2 regions of the Sphingomonas radicis genome follow, and region 2 is predicted to be linked to the other one. Evidence: riboswitches for the same ligand, from Rfam matches in the RefSeq annotation. Region 2 holds a riboswitch; the other holds the start of a gene.

Region 1 (10,930 bases), on a different contig from region 2:
CTTGGCCAGAACCTGACCACGCTCGACTTCGTCACGGCCCACGCCGCGGATCAGCGCGCCGATGTTGTCGCCGGCCTCGCCCTGATCGAGCAGCTTGCGGAACATCTCGACGCCGGTGACGGTGGTCTTGCGGACGGTCTCCTGGATGCCGACGATCTCGACTTCCTCGCCAACCTTGACGATGCCGGTCTCGACGCGGCCGGTCACCACGGTGCCGCGACCCGAGATCGAGAACACGTCTTCGATCGGCATCATGAACGGCTTGTCGAGCGGACGCTCCGGCTGCGGGATCGACTCATCGACCGCCGCCATGAGCGCGAGGATCGCGTCCTTGCCGAGCTTGTCGTCCGAGCCCGAGAGAGCGGCAGTCGCCGAACCACGGATGATCGGAATGTTGTCGCCGTCGAACTCGCGCTTGCTGAGCTCTTCACGGATTTCCATCTCGACCAGCTCGAGGATTTCCTCGTCGTCGACCAGGTCGACCTTGTTGAGGAACACGACCATCGTCGGCACGCCGACCTGACGCGCGAGCAGGATGTGCTCCTTGGTCTGCGGCATCGGACCGTCGGTGGCGGCGACCACGAGGATCGCGCCGTCCATCTGCGCCGCGCCGGTGATCATGTTCTTCACATAGTCGGCGTGGCCGGGGCAGTCGACGTGCGCATAGTGACGGTTGGTGGTCTCATACTCGACGTGCGCGGTCGAGATGGTGATGCCGCGCTCGCGCTCTTCCGGAGCCTTGTCGATGTTGGCGAAGTCGACAGCCGCGTTACCCGCGACGTTTTCCGCCAGCACCTTGGTGATCGCCGCGGTCAGCGAGGTCTTGCCATGGTCGACGTGACCGATGGTGCCGATGTTGAGGTGCGGCTTGTTCCGCTCGAATTTTGCCTTCGCCATTGTTTCCTACCTTCTGATCAAATTTCCCGGACCACCACGGGGATTCGCGAGAACGCGGCCCCATAGCGGTTCATTTTGGATTGCGCCAGCCTCAGGCCAGCTTGGCCTTCACTTCTTCGGCGACGTTCGCGGGAACCTCGTCGTAGTGCGAGAACTGCATCGAGTAGTTCGCGCGGCCCTGGGTGAAAGAGCGGAGCTGATTCACGTAGCCGAACATGTTCGCGAGCGGCACCATCGCAGTCACCGCCTGCGCGTTGCCGCGCGTGTCGGTACCCTGGATCTGGCCACGGCGCGAGTTCATGTCACCGATGACGTCGCCCAGATAATCCTCCGGAGTGACGACTTCGACCTTCATGATCGGCTCGAGCAGCTTGATGCCGGCCTTCTGCGCCGCTTCGCGCATTGCGCCGCGGGCACAGATTTCGAACGCCAGCGCCGACGAGTCGACGTCGTGGTACGCGCCGTCCGTCAGGTGGACTTCGAAGTCGATGATCGGGAAGCCGATCAGCGAACCCGTCTCGGCGGTCTCGCGGAAGCCCTTCTCGACCGACGGGATATACTCGCGCGGGATGTTGCCGCCCTTGATCTCGTCGAAGAACTGGAAGCCCGAACCGCGCTCGCCGGGAACGACGGTGACCTTCACGCGGCCGAACTGACCCGAGCCACCCGACTGCTTCTTGTGGGTGTAGTCGATGTCGACCTTCTTCGCGAGATACTCACGATAAGCCACCTGAGGTGCGCCGACGTTCGCCTCGACCTTGAACTCGCGCTTCATGCGATCGACCAGGATCTCGAGGTGGAGCTCGCCCATCCCCTTGATGATGGTCTGGCCCGACTCATGATCGGTCGAAACGCGGAACGAGGGATCCTCGGCGGCCAGGCGGTTGAGCGCGAGGCCCATCTTCTCCTGGTCGGCCTTGGTCTTCGGCTCCACCGACAGCTCGATCACGGGCTCGGGGAACTCCATCCGCTCGAGGATGATCGGGTGCTGCGGATCGCACAGCGTGTCGCCCGTCGTGGTCTCCTTGAGACCCGCGATCGCGACGATGTCGCCGGCGCGTGCCTCTTCGATGTCCTCACGCGAGTTCGCGTGCATCAGGAGCATACGGCCGATCTTCTCCTTCTTGTCCTTCACCGAGTTCAGATACTGACCCTTGGTGAGGGTGCCCGAATAAATGCGGGCGAAGGTGAGCGTGCCGACGAACGGATCGTTCATGATCTTGAACGCGAGCAGCGACAGCGGCGCGGTGTCCGAGGCAGGACGCGTGTCCGGGGTCTCGCCGTCGAGCTTCACGCCCTGCACGTCGGGAATGTCGAGCGGGCTGGGCAGATAATCGACCACGGCGTCGAGCAGGGGCTGGACGCCCTTGTTCTTGAACGCCGAGCCGCAGACGATCGGCACGAACGAGAAGTTGAGCGTACCCTTGCGGATCAGCTTCTTGAGCGTCTTCGTGTCGGGCTCGTTGCCCTCCAGATACGCTTCCATGACATCGTCGTCCTGCTCGACGGCCATCTCGATCAGCTCGGCGCGCGCAGTGGCGGCGGCGTCCTTCAGGTCATCGGGGATGTCCTGATATTCGAACTTCGCGCCCAGCGACTCCTCGAGCCAGATGATCGCGCGGTTCTCGACCAGATCGACGAGGCCCTTGAAGCCGCCCTCGATGCCGATCGGGAGATAAAGCACGGCCGGGCGGGCGCCCAGGCGATCCTTGATCATGTCGACGCAGCGCTCGAAGCTGGCGCCGGTGCGATCGAGCTTGTTGACGAAGCACATGCGCGGAACCTTGTACTTCTCCGCCTGGCGCCAGACGGTCTCCGACTGCGGCTCCACGCCGGCAACGCCGTCGAAGCACGCGACCGCACCGTCGAGCACCCGCAGCGAACGCTCGACTTCGATCGTGAAGTCGACGTGGCCGGGAGTGTCGATGATGTTGATCAGATGCTCTTCGCCCTTGCCCTCTTCGGCGCGCCACTTGCACGTCGTAGCGGCGGACGTGATCGTGATCCCGCGCTCCTGCTCCTGCTCCATCCAGTCCATCGTCGCAGTGCCTTCGTGCACTTCGCCGATCTTGTAGGACTTGCCGGTGTAATAGAGGATGCGCTCGGTCGTCGTCGTCTTGCCGGCGTCGATGTGCGCCATGATACCGATATTGCGGTAACGCTCGAGCGGATGGCTGCGGGCCATGATCGTTGGTTCCTTAGCGATTTGGGGAGCCGCTTTCGGCGGCTCCCCAGGATATAGGTGCGATTTTTACCAGCGGTAGTGGCTGAAGGCGCGGTTCGCCTCGGCCATACGGTGGGTGTCTTCGCGCTTCTTCACCGCGTTGCCGCGGTTGTTGGCGGCGTCCATCAGCTCGCCCGAGAGGCGGGCCGACATGGTGTGCTCGCTGCGGTTGCGGGCCGAGGCGATGAGCCAGCGGATCGCAAGCGCCTGGGCACGCTCGGGGCGCACCTCGACGGGGACCTGATAGGTCGCACCGCCGACGCGGCGGCTGCGGACCTCGATGCCCGGCTTGATGTTGTTCAGCGCCTCGTGGAACACGCCGATCGGCTCGCGCTTGGCGCGCTGCTCGACGGTCTGCAGCGCCGAATAGACGATGTTCTCGGCGACGGACTTCTTGCCGTCCAGCATCACCGAGTTCATGAACTTGGACAGAACCTCATCCCCGTAGACGGGATCAGGCAGGATTTCCCGCTTTTCGGGACGACGACGACGAGCCATCTTGAACTTCCTTTACAAACTTCAGCTGATCCGGAACCCGTCCGGGGCTTACTTTGGCTGCTTACTTCGGACGCTTCGCGCCGTACTTCGAACGGCTCTGCTTGCGATCCTTGACGCCCTGCGTGTCGAGCACGCCGCGCAGCACGTGGTAGCGCACACCCGGAAGGTCGCGCACACGGCCGCCGCGGATCAGGACCACCGAGTGTTCCTGCAGGTTGTGCCCCTCGCCGGGGATGTAGCTGATGACTTCGCGCTGGTTGGTCAGGCGGACCTTGGCAACCTTGCGGAGCGCCGAGTTCGGCTTCTTCGGAGTCGTCGTATACACACGGGTGCAGACGCCGCGCTTCTGCGGGTTCTGCTCCATCGCAGGGACCTTCGACTTGGCCTTCTGCGGTTCGCGGCCCTTGCGGACCAGCTGGTTGATCGTCGGCATGAAGCCCTTCACCTTTTGCGTTACCGGATGATCCGGCGGTTACTTTGCTGGAGCCCTGAAGAGAGAATACGAAAAGGCCCCGGGTGTTCTTCGACCCCCCGGGCCATTGCGTCTCCAGCAACGTTCAGCTCATTGTTCCGAAGGGATATGGGCGCATTGCCCTCCTCGCGGAACGGGGGCGCCTATAGCGATGGTCCTGCAGCCGGTCAATGGGCGCCACGGTGTTCGCCACGAGGCGGAAACCGCTTCTTCATGCTTCCAGAATAGCCCGGAGGCGCGCGCGATGCAGCTCGATTCGCCGCATTTGGACTCTGCGGGAGGCGCGCGGCTATGCTAATCGGCCGCGGGGACTCGTTTTTCCGAGCTGGGGAGCAAGCATCATGTTGAACAACCGCAATGCGCGCAAGGAACGTCCGGCTGCTCCCGTTCCGTCGCAGGATCGCGGGCGCGCCCGCGGACCCTTCTCGGTGCTTGGGCCCGAGGTGGCAGTCACCGGCAACGTCGCCACGCCGGCCGACCTCCACATCGAAGGCCGAGTCGACGGCGACGTGACCGGCGGCAACGTCACCCAGGGCAAGGACAGCCTGATCTGCGGCAACCTGACCGCCGACACTGCCCGCCTTGCCGGCCGGATCGAAGGCATGGTTCGCGTCCGCACGCTCACGATCGAGAACAGCGCCCGCATCGTCGGCGACGTCGAATATGAGAGCATCACGATCGAGACGGGCGGGTCGATCGACGGCCGCATGAAGCATGTCGGTGCGATGGACGCGGCCGCGCAGCCGGGCCCGCGTGCGGTAGCTGCGGTGAACCTTGCCGCAGCCACCGATCAGGCCGCCTGAAACAGCGCGTGACCGTGGCTGACCGGCAGGCTCCTACATGCCCCTGATTTTGGTCAGATGCTCCTGGATCACCTTCTGCGCGTCGGTCGCGAAGCTCTTGAGCTCGGGCACATCGCCGTCGGCGGCATAGCCCTGGACGAGCGCGAGCGCCTTTTCGTGCGCGGCGACCTGCTGGGTCTTGTACGCCTCGTCGAACGCGGCTCCCTCCGCGGCGCGTAGCGCGGCGAGGTTCGTTTCCTGCTCCGCAGTGAGGGCAGGATTGGGAACGATCGCCGGATTGGCCTTGGCGCCCGCAGCCTTCAGCTTCTCGGTCGACTGGGTGTGGTTGTCGACCATCATCCGGCCGAAGTCCTTTAGCGCCTGGTTCTGGGCCTTCTCCTGGGCGAGCTTGCCGGCCTCCACTTCATAATAGTCGCTTGCGCCGACATCGTTGGCGAAGCGCTGCGCCGGCGAGACTTCGGCGGCCATGTTGGTTTCCATGCCCGCCATATTGTCGCCGGTCATGTCCATGCCGGCCATGTTCATGTCGTCCATGTTGGTGGCCATGCCGTCGGCGGTGTTCGGGGTCGAATCACCGCACGCGGCTAGCGCGAGCGCCGGGGCGAGCCCCAGAATCAGATAGTGCTTCATGCAGGCGTCCTCCTCGGGGCTGCTCAACGCGCCCATGCCACGGGTCGTTCCGTTTCGGCCGACGAAGGATCAAGCGCGATGGAGTTCGGCAAGGAAAGTTCCGAGTTGCGCCGACAGGACGCCTGCGTCGGCGCGCAGCCGTTCGGCGAGCGCGCGCATGTCGTTGGCCTGGTGCGATGCGGCGCGCGAGGTGTCGCCGATCGCCTCCACGTCCTGCTGGATCGCCGTGCTCGCCTGCACCGCCTCGCCGACGTTGCGGGCGATGGTGTGGGTCGCGGCTTCCTGCGCGGCAACCGCCGAGCGGACGCCGGAGGCGAGACCGGCCATCGCCTCGATCGCGCGCTCCACCTGCTCATGGCCTTCGGCCACATGGTCCACGTTCTGGCGGATTTCGTGGACATGCGCCGCGATCCGCGCCGCCGCCGTTCCGGTCTGCGCCGAAAGCTGCTTCACTTCATTGGCAACGACGCTGAATCCCCGCCCCGCCTCCCCCGCACGTGCCGCTTCGATCGTGGCGTTGAGCGCGAGCAAGTTCACCTGGCTGGCGATCTCGGTGATCAGCCCGATCACCGAGTCGATCGACTGGGCGGAGCGGAGCAGCTCGCGGGTGCGCACGCTGCCGGTGGCGACTCGGTCCAATGCGGTGGCAGCAGCGGCCTGCGCCTCGCTCGAGCTTTCGGCGATTGCCCCCAGCGAGAGGGCGAGATCGTGGCCCCGCGCGGCGATCTCGGTCATGTTGCCGCTCGTCTGGGCGGCGGCCGAGGCGACTGCGACTGCCCGGTCGCCCAAGTCGGTCGCGCGCTCGGCAGTTGCGCCGGCGCTCGTCTGGAGTTCGGCCGCAAGCTGGTCCATCGCGCCCGCAAGCGTCGCGATCTGCGCTTCGAACCGCTCGCTGGCGCGCTCGATATGCTCGGCACGCGCGATCCGGGCGGCGCTCGCGCGCTGCTCGCGTTCGGCGGCCAGATGGACGAGCCGGCGATTGCCGATCAGCCCGTGAAGCCTTCCACCGAGCGTGAGGATCATGCCTTCGGTGCCGTTGGCGGCGCGATAGGCATCGATCAGTGCCGCGATCCCCTGTGTCGCTTCCGCGACCGGGCACGAACGCAGGTGGCGCAGCACGCCGTCGCCGTAGCTCGGGTTGCGCATCAGCGCGTGGCCGAAGGGATTGAGCAGCAGCCGCCGCACGTCCTTCTCGAAGATTGCACCGATCGGGCGCTGCTGCGCGTCGACCACGGGGATCAGGCGCAGTTCGGTATCGCCGTTGAAGATGTCGACTGCGTGCAGCAACGGATCATTGAGCGTCAACGACGGCGGCGCAGCCTCCTCGGACGTGAGTCCGACCAGGGGCGCTGGCGACGGTGCGGGGGAGGAGTCGGCAAAGGCAAACGCTGTGTGACGCATGCGGCGGGCCTAGGCGGGCGATGGTAAAGGCTGTCTTGACCGTTGGTTACACTACCGAGACAAAATGGATTTTTCTCCGCTTGCCGCCCGTTCGCGGCGCATCTAGAAGCTCGCGCCGTGACAGGTGTCCCCGCGAGGGGATGAAAATGGGAACTCGGTTCGAACCCGAGGCTGCCCCCGCAACTGTAACCGGCGAGCATTCGCGCCATCATGCCACTGGAGCACATCCGGGAAGGCGGGCGCGCATGTAGTGACCCGGGAGCCAGGAGACCTGCCAGTCACAGTCGATTCCTTTGCGCGGGCGGGGTGCACCGGGCGAACGAGGGCATGCCCCTCGCGTGAGCGACACCGTTTAACCGGGTCGCCGCGCCAATTCCGGCAAGACGACCCCAGACGAGGTGTCTTTGCCGTGACCAAGTTGAAGCTGTTTCTCTATGCCTCCGCCGCGCTGCTGCCGGCCGTGGCGCATGCCCAGTCCGAAGACGACCAGATCGTGGTCGTCGCATCGGGCGTCGAGCAGGAGGCCGAGACCACCGGCCGCTCGATCACCGTGCTCGACCGCGAAACGATCGAGACACGCCAGACCGTATCGCTTTCGGACCTGCTCGCCACCACGCCGGGCGTGACTGCCACGCGCAACGGCGGCCCGGGCGGCGTGACCGCGGTCCGCATCCGCGGCGCCGAGGATGCGCAGACGCTGGTGCTGATCGACGGCGTGCGCGCCAACGATCCCTCCTCGCCTGCCGGCGCGTTCGACTTCGGCAATCTGCTGACCGGCTCGATCGAGCGCGTCGAGGTGTTGCGCGGTCCCAATTCGGTGATCTGGGGGAGCCAGGCGATCGGCGGCGTGGTCAATGTCGTAACCCAGGCTCCGATCGACGGCATCGCCGCGCGCGCCAACGCCCAATATGGCTATGCCGATCAGATCTCCGCCAACGCCGCGATCGCGGGCGGGAATGATCGCTTCCAGGGCGCGCTGACCGGCGGCTATTTCCGCACCGATGGCGTCTCGCAGGCGGCAGATGGCACCGAAGCGGACGGATATCGCCAATATAATGCCAGCGGGCGGCTGCGCTTCGAGTTCGCGCCCGGCTTCGGCGTCGATCTGCGCGGCTATTACGCCAATTCGCGCACCGAGCTCGACGGCTATCCCGCGCCGGCCTACGCCTTCGCCGACACCGACGAATATTCGGAAGCGGAGGAGCTGTACGGCTATGCCGGGCTATTCGCGAACATCGGCCCCGTCGCCAACCGTCTCGCCTTCACCATCGCCGACATCAACCGCGACAATTACGATCCGGGCATCGGCGCCGAACCGCTCTATCTCTATCGCGGGCGCAGCGAGCGCTACGAATATCGCGGCGACGCCCGGCTTACCCAGCAGCTCCGCCTGACCTTCGGCGCCGAGCAGGAGAATCTGCGCTTCTACGACGGTAGCGAGACGTTCCGCGCCGACATCACCAGCGTCTATGGCCAAGCGATCGTCACGCCGATCGAACAGGTGACTGTGACTGCGGGCGTGCGCAACGACGATCACAGCCGCTTCGGCAGCCACATGACGTGGGGCGTCAACGCCGCGGTGAAGCCGTTCGAGACGACGCTGCTGCGCGCCAGCTATGGCGAGGGCTTCAAGGCGCCGACGCTCTACCAGCTGTTCGCGCCCTTCTACGGCACCGACACGCTCCAGCCCGAGACAGCCGAAAGCTGGGAAGCCGGCATCGAGCAGAGCGCGCTGGGCGGCGCGGCGAAGCTGGGCGTAACCTGGTTCCATCGCGACACGAAGAACCAGATCGATTTCGACATGGTGAGCTTCACCTATGCCAATATCGCACGCGCCCGCGCTGAGGGGGTCGAGATCGAGCTGGCGCTGAAGCCGGTGGAGGCCTTCACCCTCACTGCCAACTACACCTATACCGACACCGAGAACCGCTCGGCGGGCTTCGAAGGCAATGTGCTTGCGCGCCGTCCGCAGGACACCGCCAGCATTTCCGCCGACTATCGCCTGCCGTTCGGGCTTTCGCTGGGGGGCACGGTGACGATGGTGGGCGACAGCTTCGACAATGCCGGCAACACGGTTCGGCTCGACGGCTTCGCGCTGGGCAGCATCCGCGCCGAGATGCCGATCGGCGACCGCTTCGCAATCTATGGCCGCGTCGAGAACCTGACCGACGAGAAATATCAGACCGTCGCGACCTATGGCACCTATGGCCGCGCGGCCTATGCCGGACTGCGCGTGAAGCTCGACTGATGCGCTGCGCCGCGCTCCTGTGTCTGATCGTCGCCGGGTGCGCGGCGCCGCCTTCGGGCGGCGGCGGGATCGTCTCGCTCAATCCGTGCGCCGACGCGATGCTGATCGAGCTCGTGCCCGCCGGGCGGATCACAGCGATCAGCCATTATTCGCGCGACTTGGCCGCTTCCTCGATCGCGCCCGAGGTGGCGCGCCGCTTCCGCGTCAACAACGGCACCGCCGAGGAGATCGTCGCGCTGCGGCCCGATCTGGTGATCGCCGACGCCTTCACTTCGTCCTCCACCCGCGAGGCGCTTGCCCGCGCCGGGATCCGGACGTTCGATCTGGGCTGGGCGAGCACGATCGAGCAAGGCCGGGCGCAGGTACGCGAGCTTGCCGCCGCGGTGGATGCCGTGCCCGCGGGCGAAGCGATGGTCTCCCGCATCGACCGGGCAGTCGCGGCCGCGCGGACCGATGGCCCGGCGGTTCCCGCATTGCTCTGGATCGGCGGCAACACCGTCTCGGGCGGCGGCACCCTGCTCGACGAGATGATGGTCAAGGCCGGCTTCAGCGACCATGCTGCGCATTATGGGCTCCAGCACACCGGCTATCTTCCGATCGAGCATGTCGTGGCCGATCCGCCGCGCGTGATGCTGGTGCCCGACGGCGCCGGCCGCGACGCCGATTCGCGCGCAGCACAGATGCGCAGCTGGGCGCTCGCCCGATCGGGCGCACAGGTGCATCAGGCGCGCTTCCCGCGCAGCCTCGTCAATTGCGCCGGCCCGGTGATCGCCAAGGCAATGACCCGGCTGGCCGAAGTGCGGCGCGAGGTGGGGCAATGAACCGCCCTCTCCTCCTTGCGCTGCTAACGGCCCTCGTCGCGCTGCTCTTCGCCGGCTCGCTGACGGCAGGCAAGGTCTGGGTGCCTTTCTCCGCCTGGTTCTCGAGCGATCCGCGCTGGTGGATCATCCTCGAGCTCCGCCTGCCGCGCGCGATCCTGGGTCTCGCGATCGGCGCGGCGCTGGGGCTCACCGGGGCGGTGCTGCAGGGCTATCTGCGCAACCCGCTCGCCGATCCGGCAGTAGTAGGCGTCTCGTCGAGCGCAGCACTCGGTGCGGTTGCGGCTATCGTCGTCTTCGCCGCGAGCGCACCGCTGACGGTTTTCGCGAGCGCGATGCTCGCCGCCTGCGCGTCGATGCTGCTGCTCGCCGGGCTGGCGTGGCGCGCCGACAGCGCCGTCGCCTTCATACTCGCGGGCACGATGCTCGCCAGCCTGGGCGGGGCGCTCACTGCCTTCCTCATCTCGATCGCTCCCAATCCCTTCGCGACCGCCGAGGTCATCGACTGGATCATGGGGGCACTGACCGACCGCAGCTTCGCCGAGGTGCGGCTCGCCCTTCCCTTCATCGCCGCCGGGTGCTTGCTGCTGCTGTTCACCGGGCGGGCGCTCGACGCGCTCACGCTGGGCGAATCGGCCGCGCGATCGATGGGCGTGCGGCTCGCGCGCGTGCAGATGCTGATCGTGCTCGGCGCGGGACTCGCGGTCGGCGCCAGCGTGGCGGTGACCGGCGTCGTCGGATTCGTCGGGCTGATCGTCCCGCACCTGCTCCGCCCGATCGTCGGCGCCAGGCCATCGGCGCTGCTGATCCCGAGCGCGCTGGGCGGCGCGGCGCTGGTGCTCGCCGCCGACAGCCTCGTCCGCCTGAGCCCGGGCGCTGCCGAAATCCGGCTCGGCGTAGCGATGGCGCTGCTCGGCACGCCCTTCTTCTTCGCGCTGC
Region 2 (10,930 bases):
TCGTAGCGGATGCCCTCTGCCAGCTCGCCGCGGACGCCGCCGGTGACGCGATAGGTGGTGTGACGCAGGTCATCGCGGCGCGGACGCGCGTTGCCCGCGACCGGCCGATAGCCGATGAACAGGTTCTGCGAGACAGTCGGGCTGCCCAGATCGCCTCCGCACAGCAGCTGGCCCTGCTGCGCGCTCAGGAACGGATTGTCGCAATTGACCGTGAAGGTCGTGCCCTGGAACAGTGCGGACGGGGCGACCTGCGAGAAGGTCTGGTCGTCCATGAACATGAAGCTGCCGTAGAGCTCCGCCGCCGGATCGACCTCGTAGCGCGCGAAGGCGCCGGCCGTGTAGCGCACGTCCGATCGCTGGAAATAGTTCAGCGGCGCGTAATTGTAGCGGAAGCTGGCGTCATACGGCACCCACGTCTTCGCTCCGTCGCGGGTGTTGTTGAAGCGCAGCCCGGCGCTGGGGCCGGTGAGCGGCTGGAACAGCCCGAACTCGTTGTTGCTCGATCCGCCGCAGGTGAAGGCGCTATTGTTGTCGGCGGGGTCCAGCGCGCAGGCGGAGACGTCGCGGTCGGCCTGGGTGATGGGCTTGACGTCGCGATAGCCGAAATAGGCCATCACATTGCCGCGGCCCTCCGCGAAATTGGTACCGAAGGCGATATTGGCGTCGAACCGGTGCCCGTCGACCGGAGACGGAGGTGCCGCCTGATAGCCGTTCGCGCGAATGAGATCGCGCAGCCCGCGATTGTCGTTGTCGTGAATCGAGAAGCCATATTGGACGTCGGCCCGGACGCCTTCGAGATCGTCGCGCAGGATGAAGTTGACGACGCCGGAGATCGCGTCGGAGCCGTACACTGCCGAAGCGCCGCCGGTGACCACGTCCACGCGCTCGACGAGGAAGGCCGGGATCAGGTTCACGTCGTTCGCCTGAATCGGCAACAGCCGCTGGCCGTTGACCAGGACGAGGTTCCGGTTGCTGCCCAGGTTGCGCAAGTTGATGCGGGCGGTGCCGTCCGAGCCGTTCGAGACATTCTCGTTGGCGTCAGGAGTGACCTGGGGAAGCCGGTTGATGACATTCTCGATATTGACGGCGCCCTGGAGGCGGATTTCCTCCGGCATCACCGTGGTGATGGGGCTGTTGCTCTGGAGCCCCGGCTGCTGGAGCCGGGTTCCGGTGACGGTGACTTCCTCCTGAGCGGCGGGCGTCTCATTTTCCGTGGCGGCGCTCGTGGCTGTCTGGGCGAACGCCGGGGCCGCCGAGGCGATCAATACCGCCGTCGCGGAGGTGCCGAGCAGGCCGATCCGAACTTCTCTGAGCATCGATTTCCCCTTTTTGTTTTGCAGACCACCCCGAAGAATACCGTATACGATATCAGAATCAAATATTTTATACGATCACAGTGTAAGGCTGCTTTCCGGCGGCGGCGGCATGGGGAAAGAATGTGTCGTCGCGCATGATATAAAGAATTCTTTATATGAGACTTGACGCGACGCTCTGCAGGCGGGATGCTTGGCGCGTCGAGGTTCTCCAGCAGGGCGTTTCCTGCTGGAGCTAAGACGGGAAGCCGGTGCGAATCCGGCGCTGCCCCCGCAACTGTGAGCGGCGAGCGGCTGGTCGATATGAGTCACTGGCGGCGTTCGCGCTGCCGGGAAGGCCGGACCAGCAGCGTTGACCCGTGAGCCAGGAGACCTGCCTCCGACGCGATAACGTCCACCGGCGGGGTGCCCGGTCTGGCCGCTTGCATGCTGCGGCCGGGCTGATCCGCCGCGCGTGCCGGTGCCCGGCCTGTTTCCCCGCCCTCTTCGGGGTTGAAGAACATGACCGTCACTGTTGCAACGCTCGGCTTCCCGCGCATCGGCCCGCGCCGCGAGCTCAAATTCGCGCTCGAGAAATTCTGGTCGGGCAAATCGTCCGAAGCCGATCTGCTCGAGACCGCCGCGGGACTGCGCACCGCTGCCTGGGCGCGGCAGAAAGGGCTGGGGGCCGACTGGATCCCGTCTAACGACTTCTCGCTTTACGACCATGTGCTCGATACCAGCGTGATGCTGGGTGCAGTGCCCGCACGCTACGGCGCCGCCGACGGGCAGGCCGACCTCGCGACCTATTTCGCGATGGCGCGCGGCACCACGGGGGCGGAGGACGGCTGCGGCCACGCGCACGCCAGCCTCACCGCCTGCGAGATGACCAAGTGGTTCGACACCAACTACCACTTCATGGTCCCCGAACTGGCTGTGGGGGACCGGCTCGCGCTCAACGGGCTCAAGATCGTCGACGAATATCGCGAGGCCAAGGCGCAGGGCTTTGAGACGCGGCCGGTGCTGCTGGGTCCCGTCACCTGGCTGAGCCTCGCCAAGGGGCGCGGAGTCGACCCGTTCGACTATCTCGACGAAGTGCTGGGCCTTTACGGCGTCATCCTGGGCCATCTCGGCGAAGCCGGCGCCGAATGGGTGCAGATCGACGAGCCGGTGCTCACGACCGACCTCAGCGAGACGCAGCGGCGCGCCTTCACGCGCGCCTATGCCCGGCTCGCTCGCCCCGGCGTCAAGCTGATGCTCGCTACCTATTTCGGCGGGCTCGAAGACAACCTCACCCTTGCCGCGTCGCTGCCGGTCGCGGGGCTGCATGTCGATCTCGTCCGCGCGCCCGGCCAGCTCGACCCATTGCTCAAGGCCGCGCCCAAATCGCTGCTGCTCTCGCTGGGCGTGATCGACGGCCGCAACGTCTGGCGCGCCGACTTGAACGCGCTGCTCGATCGGCTCGAGCCGCTCGCCGCGACGCGCGACCTGGTGCTGGCGCCGTCCTGCTCGCTGCTCCACGTGCCCGTCGACCTCGCGCTCGAAACCAAACTCGAACCCGAGGTGAAGCAATGGCTCGCCTTCGCAGTGCAGAAGGTCGAGGAGCTGAGCATCCTCAAGCAAGCGCTCAACGAAGGCCGCGCCAGCGTGGCGGCCGAGCTTGCCGAAGCTGCTGCCGCCGCCGCCAACCGCAAGACTTCGCCGCGCATCCACGACGCGGCGGTGGCAAGTCGGATCGCGGCGATCACGCCCGAGATGCGCGAGCGCCACTCCGCCTATCCCGATCGTGCGCGCGCCCAGGCCGAAGCGTTGGCGCTCCCCGCCTTTCCGACGACGACGATCGGCTCCTTCCCGCAGACCGCCGAGGTGCGCCACGCGCGCGCCGAATATAATCGCGGGCAGCTGGACGAAGCCGCCTATCAGCAATTCCTGCGCGAGGAGACCGGGCGCGCGATCCGCTGGCAGGAGGAAGTGGGGCTCGACATGCTCGTCCACGGCGAGTTCGAGCGCAACGACATGGTCCAGTATTTCGGCGAGCAGCTCGCCGGCTTCGCCTTTACGGTGAACGGCTGGGTGCAGAGCTATGGCTCGCGCTGCGTCCGCCCGCCGATCCTCTATGGCGATGTGTCGCGGCCCAAACCGATGACGGTCGAATGGTGGCGCTATGCGCAGAGCCTCACCGACAAGCCGGTGAAAGGCATGCTCACCGGCCCGGTGACGATCCTCAACTGGAGCTTCGTGCGCGACGACCAGCCGCGTGCCGCATCGTGCCGGCAGATCGCGCTGGCGATCCGCGACGAAGTGCAGGACCTGGAGGCGGCTGGCTGCAAGGCGATCCAGATCGACGAAGCCGCGCTGCGCGAAGGCTTGCCGCTGCGTAAGCGCGACTGGCAAGCCTATCTCGACTGGGCGGTCGACTGCTTCCGGCTCTCCGCCGCGGGCGTGGAGGACACCACCCAGATCCACACGCACATGTGCTATTCGGAGTTCAACGACATCCTGCCGGCGATCGGCGCGATGGACACCGACGTGATCTCGATCGAGACCGCGCGATCGCAGATGGAGCTGCTCGAAGGTTTCGCGCGCTATCGCTATCCGAGCGCGATCGGGCCGGGGGTGTACGACATCCACGCGCCACGCGTGCCCGGCGAGGAGGAGATGGTGGCGCTGATGCGCCTCGCTCAGCAGCATCTCGCCCCCGAGCAGCTGTGGGTGAACCCCGATTGCGGGCTCAAGACCCGAAAATGGGAGGAAGTGAAGCCGGCGATCGAAGCGATGGTCGCCGCCGCCCGGACGCTTCGCGCCGAGCAGCTGGTGGCCTGATACCGTGCTGCGCCGCCGGCTCAGCCCGGCGGCGCAGCACGCTACCGGCCGCGATCAGCGCTTGGGGATCGTCCAGAGATAGATGGTGCGCCCGTCGATCTCCTGCTGCACCTCGGGCTTCCAGTCGCCCATGTTGAAGGCGTGGCTCACCACCCGCGTGCCGGGCTTGAGCTCGGCCAGCAGCTTGGGGCGCAGCTTCAGGTTGAGCGTGTCGAGCAGGTAGAGCGTGACCACCGTCGCTTCGCTGATGTCGGTGGTGAATAGATCCGCCTGGCGGAACGTGACGAGATGTTCGACGCCGGCCGCCTTGGCGTTGGCCCGCGCCTCGGCGATGCGCTCCGGATCGATGTCGATGCCCACGGCGCGGATGCCGTGCGCCTTGGCGGCCGTGATCGGGATGCGGCCGTCGCCCGAACCCAGATCGTAGAGCACGTCCTTGGGCCCGACCTTGGCAAGCGCGAGCATCTGCGCGACCACGCGCTCGGGGGTGGGTACATAGATCACATCGGGCGTGCGGCTGGCGTTGCCCTCCTGCGCCTGTGCCTGGGGCGCTTCCTGCGCGCAGGCCGGCACGGCAAACGCGAGCGCGGCGATCATCGGGAACGCAATCCTCATCACGGTGACTCCTCGGCTGGTGGGCTACGCAAGAACAGGAGCAGCAGCGCGCCGACCGCAAGCACCGCAACGCCGACCAGCGCGCTCGGCCCGGTGTAGGCAACGCTAGAGTAGAGGAGATAGCCGCTGGTCGCACAGAACAGCGCCGGGACGAGCGGGTAGAGCGGCACGCGGAAGCTGCCTGGGGGCGGCGGCGCCCCCCTGCGCAGCACGAACAGCGCGATACCGACGAGCAGCAGGAAGAACCAGAAGACCGGCGCCGTATATTCCACGACTGCGCCGAACGCGTCGCGCCCGAAGGCAGCGCCCGCCACCAGCAGCAGCGCGATCGCGCCTTGGAGGAGCAGCGCGTTTCCGGGCGTGTCACGCTCCGAATCCCACCGGCCGAGCCAGCCGAGCCGCGGGAAAGCGCGGCCGAGCGCATAAGAGGTGCGGGCGCCGGTGATCGCAGTCGCGTTCGCCGACGTGAGCGCAGCCACCGCGACCATCAGGCTGATCGCAGTCGTGCCCGCCGGGCCGAACGCGCGCGCCATCACTTCCGCCGCCACGGTCTCGGAGCCCGCTATGCCGTCGAGACCCAGCGCGCGCAGATAGGCCCAGTTGACCAGCAGGTAGAGCAAAGTGACGATGCCCAGGCTCGCGATCATCACCGGCGCGATGCGGCGGCGCGAATTCCGGAGCTCGGCCGAGACATAGACCACTTCGCTCCACCCGCCATAGGTGAGCAGCACGAAGACCAGCACCAGCCCGAGCGCGCCTTCGCGTTCGCCCCGCACGGCGGGCACCGCTTCGGGAGCGACGAGCAGCCCCGCGACGATCACCGCGCCGATCCCCAGCACCTCGACACACGTCATCCAGAATTGCGTGCCCGCACCCTGGCGGATGCCGAGCCAGTTGAGCATGGTGAGCGCAGCGACGAGCGCGGCGGCATAGATCGTGCTCGCGAACGGCCCGATCGGCCACAGCGCCGCGAGATAGTCGCCGAACACATAGGCGAGCAGCGCCAGCGACCCGGTCTGGATCACGGCGAGCCGCGCCCAGCCGTAGAGGAAGGCGAGCCGGTGCCCGAAGGCGCGCTCGAGGAAATGATAGTCGCCGCCCGCGCTGGGATAGGCCGAGGCGAGCTCGGCATAGCAGAGCGCGCCGAGGATCGAGAGCACGCCGCCCGCGAGCCAGGTCGCGAGGAACACCGCTTCGCTGGACGATGCCCCAGCTACCATCGCGGGGGCGCGGAAAATGCCCGCCCCGATCACGATTCCCACGCACAGCGCGATCGCATGGCGCGCTCCGATCGTCGGCCGCGGGCCTTCGACGAGCGCCGGCCGGGAAAGCGGGGCGTGGTTCATCCGGGACTTTCGCAGCGCCGAGTCGCTTGCCTGCGACCCGGCATGCGAGAAGATGCGCGATTGCGCCGATATGGCAAGCGCGGCTTGTGTTCCGATCGAGCGCCGGGCGCGTCAGTCGGAAAGCGCATAGGCAATCAAGGCATCGCCGATCGGCGTTTCCATGAAGTGATGGCCGCCCGCCATGATCACCACATATTGCCTGCCATCGACCTCATACGTCATCGGCGTCGCCTGGCCTCCCGCCGGCAGTGCGTCCTGCCACACGGTCTTGCCGGTGCGGATGTCGATCGCGCGGATCAGATCGTCGGTCGCCGCCGCGATGAACACCAGCCCGCCCGCAGTGACCACCGCGCCGCCGTTGTTGGGCGTGCCGATCGTGACCGGGAGCCCAGAGGGGATGCCCCAGGGACCGTTGCGCCGGGCCGTGCCGAACGGGCGGTCCCAGATCGTGCGGCCGGTCCTGAGATCGATCGCGCGAATGCCCCCATAGGGCGGCTGCTTGCAGAGCAGGCCGGTCAGCGGCAGGCGCCAGCCGGGGTTGACCGCGATAGCATAAGGCGTGCCTGCCTGCGGGTCCTCCGAGCCGTGGCCGCCCTCGCTCATGCTCCCGCCACGCGATTCCCCGCGCGGCACCCAGCCCTGGCGGTCGGCCTCGGCGCGCGGGACCAACCGGTTGTAATTGGGCATGTTGTTGTAATTGGCGACGATCACGCCGCGCACCGGATCGATCGCGATCCCGCCCCAGTCGGTGCCGCCGTTGTAGCCGGGATATTGGATGTAGCGGCGATCGGCGACCGGCGGTGTGTACGGCCCGCGATATTCGGCGCGGCGGAACTGGATGCGGCACACCATCTGGTCGATCGGCGACATGCCCCACATGTCGCGCTCCACCAGCGGCGGGAAGGCGAGCGTGTGATAGCTCGAGAAGGGCTGGGCGGGGCTGCGCTGCTCCGGCTCGACGCCGCTGCGCGGAACGCTGCGCTCCTGCACCGGGAACAGCGGCCGGCCGGTGCGCCGGTCGAGCACATAGATGTCGCCCTGCTTGCTCGGCAGCAGCAACGCCGGGACCGCCCCCGCACCGATCGGGAAATCGATCAGCGTCGCCTGGGCGCCGAAGTCATAGTCCCACACGTCGTTATGCACCGCCTGGAAACGCCAGCGCGGCCGGCCGGTGTTCACGTCGAGCGCCACCAGCGAGGTGGCGAACGCCTTCTCCTGCGGGGTGCGGCTGCCGCTCCAGTAGTCCACCGCCGAATTGCCCATCGGCAGATAGACGAGGCCGAGCGCTTCGTCGCCGCTCGCGATCGTCCACATATTGGGGGTGCCGCGGGCATATTCCTGCCCTGCCGGCGGGTCGCCCTGCCACTGCGGGTTGACCATGTCCCACGCCCAGCGCTTGGCGCCGGTGACCGCGTCGAAGCCCTGGATCACCCCTGAGGGCGCGTCGCGCCTCTGCCCGTCGAGCACTTGGTGCCCGGTGACGATCACGCCCTGGACGATCGTTGGCGGCGACGTGATCGAGACCATGCCGGGCACCACTGCGCCCATGCCGCGCTTGATGTCGACCTGGCCGTTGGTTCCGAAGCCGGGGCACGGCCGGCCGGTGCGCGCGTCGACCGCGATGATCCGCCCGTCGAGCGTGCCTTCGATGATCCGCGCGGCGCAGAGGGTGTCAGGCGTCGCACCGGGAACCGCGAAATAGGCGACGCCGCGGCAGGCGGCAGTATAGGGAATCCAGTCGTGCGGCACCTGCGGGTCGTAGCGCCAGCGCTGCTTGCCGGTGGCGGGGTCGAGCGCGATCAGGATGTTGGTCGCCGAGCAGAGATAGAGCGTGTCGCCCACCTTGAGCGGCGTCGTCTCGGCACCGTATTTGCTTTTCTTCGGATCGCCCTCGGGCATGTCGCCGGTGTTGTAGAGCCACACGCGCTTGAGCTTCTCGACGTTCGCGGGCGTGATCTGCTGGAGCGGCGAGAAACGCTGCGCGGCATAGCTGCCGCCATAGGCCGGCCAGTCGGTCCCGGGCTTGAGCGGCGAGGGATCGGCGACGGTTGAGGCGATGACAGCGGGAAGCGCGCCGACCGGCGGCTGGTTGATCCGCGAGATCGTGAAGCCTGCGATCGCCACCACCAGCACCACGCCCGCGACCGCCCCGATCGCCGTTCCCCAGCGCGCGCGGGCGGGCAGGAGCAACGGCAGCGCAAGCAGCACCAGGACGAGCAGCACCGTGGGGGCGATCACGCGCGGGACGAGCGCCCAGCCGTTGAGCCCCACTTCCCACAACGCCCAGACGAGGGTGAGCAGCCAGACGAGCGCATAGATTCCGGCGCCGAGCGGGCGCCCGCGGAAGATCAGCAAGCCCGAGGCGATCAGGCCAAGGCCGGCGAGGAAATAATAGACCGAGCCGCCGAGCAGCGAGAGCCACGCGCCGCCGATCGCCAGCACGAGCCCTATCAAGCCGAGGGTCGCCCCCAGAACCATCAGCACGATGGAAGCGGAACGCGCGCGAGTCTGCGGCATCGATCTACCCTCCTGTTCCAGAGGGGAACCGAGTGGGCGTAGATCGGTTCCGAAACCATCGGGTGAAATCAGGAGGGCTTCCGAGGGGAAACGATGGCCGCGCCGCGCATCTGGATGCCCTATTGCGGAGCGGCGCCCGCGCCGGGCGAACTGCTCGCGCGCTGGAACCTCGACCCGGCCGTGCTCGGAATCCTCCTATTGTTCGCGGGCTTTTGCCTGGTGTCGCGCAGGCTCGATCCCGCGGAGCGCCGCTGGAGTCTCGGTGCCGCCGGGCTGCTCGCGCTGCTGTTCGTCTCGCCTTTCTGCGCGCTGACCTCGGCGCTCTTCTCGGCGCGCGTGGTGCACCATATCGCCCTCACCGCGATGGCCGCGCCGATGCTCGCCCGCGCCTTCGCCTGGCGCGCGCCGGGCGGCGTGGCGGCCTGGGCCGGGGGCCATGCGCTGGTCTTCTGGTTCTGGCATTCGCCGCCGGCCTATGCCCAGGCGCTGTCGAGCGACCTGGTCTATTGGGCGATGCAGGCGAGCCTGCTCGGCAGCGCGGCGGGGCTATGGACGGCCATCCGCCGCGGGCCCACGCCCGCCGGTATCGCGGCGCTTCTCGCGACGATGGTCCAGATGGGGCTGCTCGGCGCGCTGATCACCTTTGCCGGCGCGCCGCTCTACGTCCCGCATTTGCTCTCCACTCTCGCCTGGGGTTTGAGCCCGCTGGAGGACCAGCAACTCGCCGGGCTGATCATGTGGGCGCCCGCGAGCGCAATCTATCTCGGCGCGGCGCTGCTGCTGCTCGGCCGCTGGTTCGCACGAGAAGGCCGGGCAGTGCCGGCGCCATGATCGAGGGGCTGCGCGCATGGGCCCGCAGGCACACCGAGCGGAGCCGCTATTCGCCGGTCGGCATCGCTTTCCACTGGGTCATGGCCTTCCTTGTCCTGTTCCAGCTCGGCTGGGGCTATTACACGAGTTGGCTGCCCGCGGGCGGCGACAAGCTCCATGCATTCGAGGTGCACAGCGCCGCGGGGCTGCCGATCCTGGTGCTGGGGATCGCGCGCTTCGGCTGGCGGCTGCTGATCCCCGGGCCGGTCAACGACGCCGATCGGCAGGGGTGGCAGACCCAGTTCGCCTACGCGATCCACTATGTCTTCTACATATGCTTCTTCGGCCTGCCGCTGTCGGGCTGGGCGATGTGGTCTTCGATCGCCGAACCGGGCCCGCTCTACCTTGCCGGATTGATGCCCTGGCCGCAGCTCCCGTTCGACAGCCTTTCGCTCACGCTGCGCTGGCGGATCATGGACTTTGCGGAAGACGTGCATCTGCTGCTCGTCTGGGTGCTGCTGCTCGTCATCCCCCTGCACGTGGGTGCGGCGTTGAAGCATCATTTCTGGGATCGTCACGACGTGCTTCGCGGGATGCTTCCGGAGATTCCGGATGAGGAGGACCCCCGGGCAGTTCGGCAGCGTAGGCCGCGAGAGCCGCGGACTCCTGTGGCGTGAGCTGGCGCGCGATCTCTAGCATGATGTTCGCCGGATCGTTGCGCCGCCGCCCCTGGCGCCACTGGTCGAGCTGCTCGGCCAGATACATCGCGGGTTGTCCGCCGAGCGGCGGATTGGCAGGCCCCAGCCCCTCACCCGCCTCGCCATGACACGAAGCGCAGGAGGGAAGCCCGCGGGCCGGGTCGCCGCCGTTGTAGAGCGCCGCGGCCGCTCCCGCCGCCGGCCTTGCCGTCTCAGGCGTGAAGGGAAGCGCGGCATAGTGCGTCGCGACGGCCTGGCGCTGGCCGGCGTCGAGCTTGCGGGCGATCGCCTCCATCGCGGCGTGGTGCCGGCGCCCGTCCGCATAGGCTGCGAGCTGCGCCTCCATATAGCCCCGGTCCAGCCCGGCGAGCCGCGGCGTACCCCCGCCATCGCCGAGCCCGTCGACTCCGTGGCATTCGATGCAGGCGTTTGCCGCTCCCGCATCGCCGCCGCTCAGCGCGATCAGCTCGCCGTTCGCAGTGAAACGATCGGCTGCGGTCCGGTCGACGGCGCCGCAGCCTATAACAGCGAGCAGCAGGACGAGCGCGGCGGCGGGAAGGGGAAAGCTGGGCGATAGCATCGTGATCCGGGGAACCTGCGCCGTTGGGGATGGTTCCGGAAGCGGAACGCTGCACGTCCACGGCAAATATGCGAAAGGGGGATGCTTGCCCAGAGCCTGCGCCATTCTGCCCCTGCTGCTGGTCGCCTGCAAGCCACCGCCCGACGAGCAGCACTTCATGCCCCAGGCGAGTCCCGCGCGCGGCAAGGCGGCGATCGCCCGGGTGGGCTGCGCTGCCTGCCACACCATCCCCGGGATCGCCTGGCCCGA

The links. Region 2 has a riboswitch for cobalamin ahead of metE (5-methyltetrahydropteroyltriglutamate--homocysteine S-methyltransferase). Riboswitches for the same ligand answer to the same signal wherever they lie in the genome.
Region 1: linked by a shared signal. The riboswitch ahead of ACMGDH_RS12715 (TonB-dependent receptor plug domain-containing protein) and the one ahead of metE (5-methyltetrahydropteroyltriglutamate--homocysteine S-methyltransferase) in region 2 are both predicted to bind cobalamin.

Annotation. Positions count from the first base shown of each region.
Region 1 is NZ_JBLFFG010000003.1:63,943-74,872, forward strand. It holds gene tuf (elongation factor Tu) at 1-897, opposite strand, end outside; gene fusA (elongation factor G) at 989-3,082, opposite strand; gene rpsG (30S ribosomal protein S7) at 3,149-3,619, opposite strand; gene rpsL (30S ribosomal protein S12) at 3,681-4,052, opposite strand; gene ACMGDH_RS12700 (bactofilin family protein) at 4,433-4,894, shown strand; gene ACMGDH_RS12705 (DUF4142 domain-containing protein) at 4,928-5,524, opposite strand; gene ACMGDH_RS12710 (methyl-accepting chemotaxis protein) at 5,594-6,925, opposite strand; cobalamin riboswitch at 7,031-7,218, shown strand; gene ACMGDH_RS12715 (TonB-dependent receptor plug domain-containing protein) at 7,335-9,173, shown strand; gene ACMGDH_RS12720 (ABC transporter substrate-binding protein) at 9,173-9,994, shown strand; gene ACMGDH_RS12725 (FecCD family ABC transporter permease) at 9,991-10,930, shown strand, end outside.
Region 2 is NZ_JBLFFG010000001.1:809,330-820,259, reverse strand. It holds gene ACMGDH_RS03790 (TonB-dependent receptor domain-containing protein) at 1-1,316, opposite strand, end outside; cobalamin riboswitch at 1,502-1,708, shown strand; gene metE (5-methyltetrahydropteroyltriglutamate--homocysteine S-methyltransferase) at 1,815-4,115, shown strand; gene ACMGDH_RS03780 (SAM-dependent methyltransferase) at 4,170-4,730, opposite strand; gene ACMGDH_RS03775 (APC family permease) at 4,730-6,076, opposite strand; gene ACMGDH_RS03770 (membrane-bound PQQ-dependent dehydrogenase, glucose/quinate/shikimate family) at 6,188-8,593, opposite strand; gene ACMGDH_RS03765 (cytochrome c oxidase assembly protein) at 8,687-9,424, shown strand; gene ACMGDH_RS03760 (cytochrome b) at 9,421-10,080, shown strand; partial or broken gene ACMGDH_RS03755 (c-type cytochrome) at 10,106-10,681, opposite strand; gene ACMGDH_RS03750 (c-type cytochrome) at 10,767-10,930, shown strand, end outside.